DNA from 3 places in the Beijerinckia sp. 28-YEA-48 genome. Region 1 is predicted to be linked to each of the others. Evidence: predicted binding sites of a transcription regulator. Region 1 holds the regulator's gene; each other region holds the start of a gene.
The links. Region 1 encodes LexA, which represses DNA repair genes until DNA is damaged. Its sites were predicted from a motif close to TGTTCNNNNTGTGTTCNG; they were not measured.
Positions count from the first base shown of each region.

Region 1 (2,266 bases):
GTGGATCACCCTGTGGCAGACGCCGTTGCGCTGGTGTGGTGTGCCCTTCGCGATTGCCGGCGTGGCGCTGGCGCTGACCAGCGCGCGGCCTGATCTGATGGTGGACCGGCAAGGCGGCACGCTGGCTTATCGCGCCGCCGACGGCCAGCTGGCCGTGCTCAATGCGCGCGGCAATTTCTTTGGCGTGTCGCAATGGCTGACGGCCGATGCGGATGCGCGTCCGGCGCGCGATCCAGCCCTGCAAGGCAATGGCCTGTGTGATGTTGGCGGCTGCACGGGGACGTTGCGGGACGGGCGCGTTGTGGTTCTCATCCTCGATCCACGCAACGTCGCCGAGGACTGTCCGCGTGCCGACATTGTCGTCACGCGCTTCTGGCTCAACGGCACCTGCAAGGGGCCGCGGCTTGTCGTCGATGGCGAGCATTTGCTGAAATATGGCGCCAGCGAATTTCGCTTCGCTGTTGATGGCGCAGCCGTCATGCGCAGCGCCCGCTCGCCCCAGTTCGATCGACCCTGGTCGCCGGCGCCGCGCATCCTGGCGCAGAACGATCCGCCGGCTGCGGCTTCATCTCAATCTCCGCCGCAAGAGGAGATCTATGAGCCGCAGTAAGAGCCGCTTAGTAACGGCGGATCAGGCTGACCAGCTTGCCTTGGATACGCACACGGTCGGGACCGAAAATCCGGGTTTCATAGGCCGGGTTGGCCGCTTCCAGAGCGATCGAGGCGCCGCGCCGACGCAGGCGCTTCAAGGTCGCTTCCTCATCGTCGATCAGCGCTACGACGATGTCGCCGGACTCGGCATTTTCCTGCCGGCGGATGATCACCGTATCGGTATCGAGAATGCCCGCTTCGATCATCGAATCGCCGCGCACTTCCAGGGCGAAATGATCGCCGGTGGAGAGGAAGTCCGGCGGGACGGAAATGGTGTGGCTGCGCGACTGGATCGCCGAGATCGGCGTACCGGCGGCGATGCGGCCCATGACGGGAATTGAGATGGGCGGCACGAAACTGTCGTCGGCCATCGGCGTGACTGGGGCGCGGACCTTGCCAAGGGTGCCCTCGATCACCGCTGGCGAGAAACGGCCGCCACGCGGTCCAGCCGGCACGGAGGCCTCCGGCAGTTTCAACACTTCAAGCGCGCGGGCGCGGTTGGGCAGGCGACGAATGAAGCCGCGTTCTTCCAGCGCCATGATCAGGCGATGGATGCCCGACTTCGAGCGCAGATCAAGCGCATCCTTCATCTCATCGAAGGAAGGGGGCACGCCGGCCTCTTTGAGCCGTTCGTTGATGAAGCGCAGGAGTTCGCTCTGCTTCTTCGTCAGCATAATTGTCCTCTCCGCCCAAACACGCTGGGCTGGCGCCGCCAGCCACGGCGCCTTGTCGATTCGCCCGCCTGTCGGGCGCATCACCCTGTGGCGAATCGATAAACAAACCATGAACAAACGATAATCGTTCGCGATGTGTTCCGCAAGGGGCAGACGGTTTGGGTCAAGGATGCGCCAAGGACGCGCTAGGTGTGGCTCAAAGCGCTTGGCAATACGGGTCTATTGCCCGTTGAAGGCGGCGCGCACCGCCTTCAACATGGCCGGTCGATTACTCAGAACCGCCAGCGAACCTAGCGCTTGTGCGCGGCCAAGCTTTCGCGAACCTGTTCCAGCCAGCCGATAACGAGGCCGAGCGCCTGATTGCCCTTGCCCAAAAGTCCCGTCAGTTCGCCTTCTGCCGTTTCACGCTTAGCGGCATCGGCTTCAGGCAGCGGCGGCAGGATGTGGGCATAGTAGGTTTTGTCGAGCAGCCGGTGGAGCAGGCGCTCGCCGGGGAACGGCTCGCCGTTGTTCAACGCGCGGGCGGCTTTCAGCAGCGAGCGGATATCGTATTGTGTCGGACTGATATCCGGCACCTGCTTGCGCAGGTTCAGAAGGGTGTAGACCCCGACGCGCGCGGTGCGGATCGAACTGTCCATCGTGAAGATGATGTCGTTTGCCGTTTCGACGAACTGGCCCATCAAACCAAGGTTGGTGCAACCGGCAGGCACCACATGTGGCCGGTCGCCAGCCGCGCGCGGCATGAACATCGATGTGATGTAGGGCATCAGCGCCAAGCGTGCCTTGGTGTTGGCCACCACCGCATCGAGCTGATCCTCGATGCCCAGATGATAGCAAAGCTCGGCGATGATCTCGCGCCCGGTGCAGGCTGGCATCGGCTTTTTGACGAAGTTGCCTTGCTTGTCCATCAGCAGCGCATAGACCCAGACCACCAAGACATC
Region 1 is NZ_FNSI01000001.1:2,251,006-2,253,271, reverse strand. Features, by position in the region: gene BLW50_RS10675 (ComEC/Rec2 family competence protein) at 1-610, shown strand, start outside; gene lexA (transcriptional repressor LexA) at 618-1,325, opposite strand; gene BLW50_RS10665 (oleate hydratase) at 1,616-2,266, opposite strand, start outside.

Region 2 (2,266 bases), 120 kb from region 1:
GCGCGCTTCGACTGGCCGATACGCTCGGCATGATCCTTCAGCGCGCGCAACAGGGCGGTGCGCAGGCCCGCTTCGTGAGTGCCACCGTCTGGCGTCGGGATGGTGTTGCAATAGGAATGGACGAAGCCGTCCTCGGCCGCCATCCAGGCCACCGCCCATTCGACCGAACCATGGCCACCCGGCTTCTCGACCTTGCCGTTGAAGCCCTGTTCGGAGACCAGTTCCTTGCCTTCGATGTCGGACGCCAGATAGTCGCGCAGACCGCCGGGGAAGTGGAAGGTCGCCTCGGCGGGAACGGTGGAGTCGTCCTTCAAGAGCGATGGCGCGCAATGCCAGCGGATCTCGACGCCGCCGTACAGATAGGCCTTCGAGCGCGTCATCCGGAACAGCCGGGCAGGGCGGAAATGTATCGCCTTTCCAAAGATCTGCGGGTCGGGCTTGAATCTGATTCTCGTGCCGCGGCGATTGGCGGTCGGGCCAACATTTTCCAGCTTTGTCACCGCATGGCCGCGCTCGAACGCCTGGGTATAGAGCTGCTTGTTCTTCGCCACCTCGACTTCAAGCCGCTCGGAGAGAGCGTTGACGACCGAGACGCCGACGCCATGCAGACCGCCCGAGGTCTGGTAGGCGCCGCTGTCGAACTTACCGCCGGCATGCAGGGTCGTCATGATGACTTCCAGCGCCGACTTCTTCGGGAATTTCGGATGCGGATCGACCGGGATGCCACGGCCGTTGTCGGTCACGGTGATCCAGTCGTCCTCTTCGACGACGACGTCGATCCAGGTGGCGTGGCCAGCGACGGCCTCGTCCATGGAGTTGTCGATCACCTCGGCGAAGAGATGATGCAGGGCGGCTTCGTCGGTGCCGCCGATATACATGCCGGGCCGGCGACGGACAGGCTCAAGCCCCTCGAGAACTTCGATCGAGGAGGCGTTGTAATCCGCTTCGCCGGGCGTGCCGTTGCCACGGGGTTTTTCGGGTGGGGGTGTCTTCGGCGTCTTCGCCACGGGTTTTTCTACCTTGATCTTACGTGCCGCGTTTCCGAACAGATCGCCGCCTGCCATGTGATGTGCCTGAGCTTCTCAATGCCTGATTCGATTGCCGTCAATATAAGCCACCAATCGCCAGCGGGAGTGAACAAAACGAAAACGGATGGCTGCCAGTCGGCCGCCATCCGCTATCATCTTCAAAAGTTGGAGCATTTTCCGGTAGAGCCAATGTCGGTTGGCGTGGAGAAAATGCGCCGGATCCCTGCCGGGGTCGGTCAGACGGCGATTTTGCCGCCGCCTTTCTTGGTCACCACGACCACGGCTGGGCGAGGCGGCACCCCATCGGCGAAGTCGGGCCAACGGGTGGCGGGCTGCTCGAAGGTCGCTGGCGGCGCCTTCGGATCATCCTCGTCCGCCTCGCCCGGGTGTTGTACGGCAAGGAACAGGGTTTCGTCGTTCGGCGTGAAGAACGGGCCGCACATTTCGGCGCCCGCCGGCACGCGGAAGAAGTGCTTCGACGTGCCGCGCAGCGGACCTTCGGTTTCGATCGCCCACAGGCCATCGGCGCGGCCGGTCTTGGCCGGCGAATTGCCGTCGGTGGCGATCCACACCCGGCCCTGGCCATCGACGGCAAGGTTGTCGGGCATGCCGAACCAGCCGTTCTTGGTGGTCGCCGGGTTGAAGCTGGCGCCTGTCGAGGCAACGGTGTGGTCGCCCGCCTTCACCAGAATGTCCCAGCGGAAAGCGGTGGCGGCATGGTCGCCATCGGCCGGCGTCATTTCGACGATATGGCCGAAGCGGTTGTTAGGCCGTGGATTGGCGGCGTCGATCTGGGCCTCGGTGCGGCGCGTGTTGTTGGTCAACATCACATAGACCTTGCCGGTTGTCGGATTGGCTTCCACGTCTTCCGGCCGGTCCATCTTGGTGGCGCCGACGGCGTCACCGGCGAAGCGCAGGTTGATCAGCAGATCGGCCTGGCTGGCAAAACCGTTCTCGGCGGTCAGCTTGCCCTGGCCGTGGATGAGCGGCAGCCATTCGCCGCTGCCGTCCGCATTGTATTTGGCGACATAGAGCGTGCCGCGATCGAGCAGGTCCATGTTGGCGGCGCGGTTCTGCGGATCGACACGGCCTTCGGTGACGAACTTGTAGACATAGTCGAAGCGTTCGTCGTCGCCGGTGTAGACCACATAGCGGCCATCGCGCGCCATGATGCCGGCGGCGGCTTCATGCTTGACGCGGCCAAGCGCCGTGCGCTTCTTCGGCGTCGAGGTCGGGTC
Region 2 is NZ_FNSI01000001.1:2,129,099-2,131,364, reverse strand. Features, by position in the region: gene parE (DNA topoisomerase IV subunit B) at 1-1,064, opposite strand, end outside; gene BLW50_RS10070 (PhoX family protein) at 1,265-2,266, opposite strand, start outside.
Region 2: a site for LexA is predicted at 1,134-1,151, ahead of parE (DNA topoisomerase IV subunit B). Genes of this name have one in related genera too.

Region 3 (2,266 bases), 2.0 Mb from region 1:
GCGGCAAGAGCTAATTGGACAAGAGCTAGCTAGCGCCGACGCGCCACCCGCGCGGTTCTGGCGGCGGCCTCGGCCCGGCAGATCGCGGCGAGCGACTGATACATCGTGCCCTGCGCGTCGCAGCGCGCCTGGGCGGCGCGATAGGCGCGATAGCGCTGCTTGCTGATGCGGCGCCCGAAACGCGTCTCGCATTTGTTGATGACCTTCTGTGCCAGCTGCACATCGGATGTCGCGCCGAAAGCGCAGGCCTTCAGCAGGCGAACCGACTGGTTGCAGGTCGGCGCTGCCAGCACGGCCTTCTCGACCGCGTCGCCTTTGACCGGACACTCAATTTGCGCGCTCGCAATCGGCGTACTTGCCGCCGCCGGCGCACCAGCAGGTTTTGCGGGGGAGGCCGCGGGCTGCGGCTTGGGAGAGCCCTGTGCGAGGACGCTGCCAGCCGACAAAGAGCCGCCGGCAAACAATGCGGCACAGATGGCAGCAGTGAGGATAAGCTTCGGCGACATAGTTCCCCCGTTCTTAGTCGACACGCCGTGCCCTGGTGCGCATGGTCCGCATTGGTCTTACCTGCCGCGCCCAGGTTCTAAAACTTAATGTTTTGAAATCTGATGAGCTGAAATTCGATCCGCTTGCCTGAATTAGCCTATCCCGTTCTGCCACGATTCCGGCCAGCGGCGCCAGAAATGGCAGGGCGCGATGCAGCGCCGATGTGGGCCGTTCCAGCAAACGGGTCGGGTGTAACGTTGCGCCCCAGGCCATGTCCGACAATTCATCATAAAAACCGCTCTCCGGCGCATAGCCCGCCTGGAGGGCGAGTACGCGCGGTTCGCGGGCTATTTTCAACGCGTCTTTCACGCCGTCCAGCCATTTTCCGGTCACGATAAATTCACATCCGGCATGGTCGGCGATGCGCGCCAGATCCTTGAGATTTTGATCCTTCCGGTCTTGCTCCCCGGAGGCATTGGGGCCGGCCGGCCATTCCGCGCCCGTCATGATGACGTCGCGGACGGCGCCTGAAATGGCACCCGGAACCAGGGCCGCGAGGGTTCGGGCCACGGCTTCTGGTGAGGCCGAACCATGAACAGCCGGATCGCATGTCGTAACGATGACAGAAAACATACGGTCCCTAGGTGTCAGATCGCAGTGCAATAATCCGGTTCCTCAACAAGATTGTCCACAGCCTCGTTGACGCGAATCCAAATGTTCTCTATTTGTTCTTGCGGGGACGTCGAATCGCGGAGTCTGAGTATGTTGAGCGCCGATGCCGGAACGCGGTCGATCGCGCCGGTTCCCCAGAAACCGTCCCAGCGGAAACCGTCCCAAAATGTGAAGCCGGTCCCAAGGCCGGGCTATGAACTTAACAATATAGCTATCGAGAGCGCGCCCGCCGCCGCCGAAAGTGTCGAAACCGTCGTGGCGGAAGAGCGCCGCCGTGGCCGCGGTGCGCTGACCAATGCCAGCGGCCGCTACGAGCCACATGCGCGGGTCGATGAGGATGACGGCTGGGACAGTCTCGGCTCGCTGGAGGCGTTCCGCACCCAGATTTCCTACGAGAAGCCGCGCACGGTCATCACCCGCAACGATTCTCCCGATCTGTCCTTCGACCGTTCGATCAATCCCTATCGCGGCTGCGAGCATGGCTGCGTCTATTGCTTCGCTCGTCCCACCCACGCCTATATGGGGCTGTCGCCGGGCCTCGACTTCGAGACGCGTCTTTTCGTCAAGGATGGGGTGGCGCAAGTGTTGGAGCGCGAACTCTCGGCGCCGGGCTATCAGCCCAAGACCATCGCCATCGGCACCAACACCGATCCCTATCAGCCGATCGAACGGCAGCATCGTAATATGCGCGCTATTCTCGAAGTGCTGTCGCGGGCCAATCATCCCGTCGGCATCGTCACCAAGTCCGCGCTGGTCACACGCGACATCGATATTCTGGCGCCCATGGCCGCGAAGGGGCTCGCTAAGGTTGCCATTTCGGTCACCTCGCTCGACGGCAAGTTGTCGCGTTTGATGGAACCGCGCGCCGCGCAGCCGCAGAAGCGCCTCGATGCCCTGCAAGAACTCAGCGAGGCCGGCATTCCGACGGCGGCGTTGGTCGCGCCGATCATTCCTGCCATCAACGATCATGAGATCGAAGCCATTCTTGGTCGTGTGCAGGCTGCCGGCGCGCAGAGTGCCGGTTATGTCATGCTGCGCCTGCCGCTCGAGGTGGAGAATATTTTCAGTGAGTGGCTGTTGACGCATTTCCCAGCGAAATATCGCCATG
Region 3 is NZ_FNSI01000001.1:4,208,416-4,210,681, reverse strand. Features, by position in the region: gene moaB (molybdenum cofactor biosynthesis protein B) at 1-14, shown strand, start outside; gene BLW50_RS19715 (hypothetical protein) at 30-506, opposite strand; gene BLW50_RS19710 (hypothetical protein) at 520-1,119, opposite strand; gene BLW50_RS19705 (PA0069 family radical SAM protein) at 1,249-2,266, shown strand, end outside.
Region 3: a site for LexA is predicted at 1,202-1,219, ahead of BLW50_RS19705 (PA0069 family radical SAM protein). Genes of this name have one in related genera too.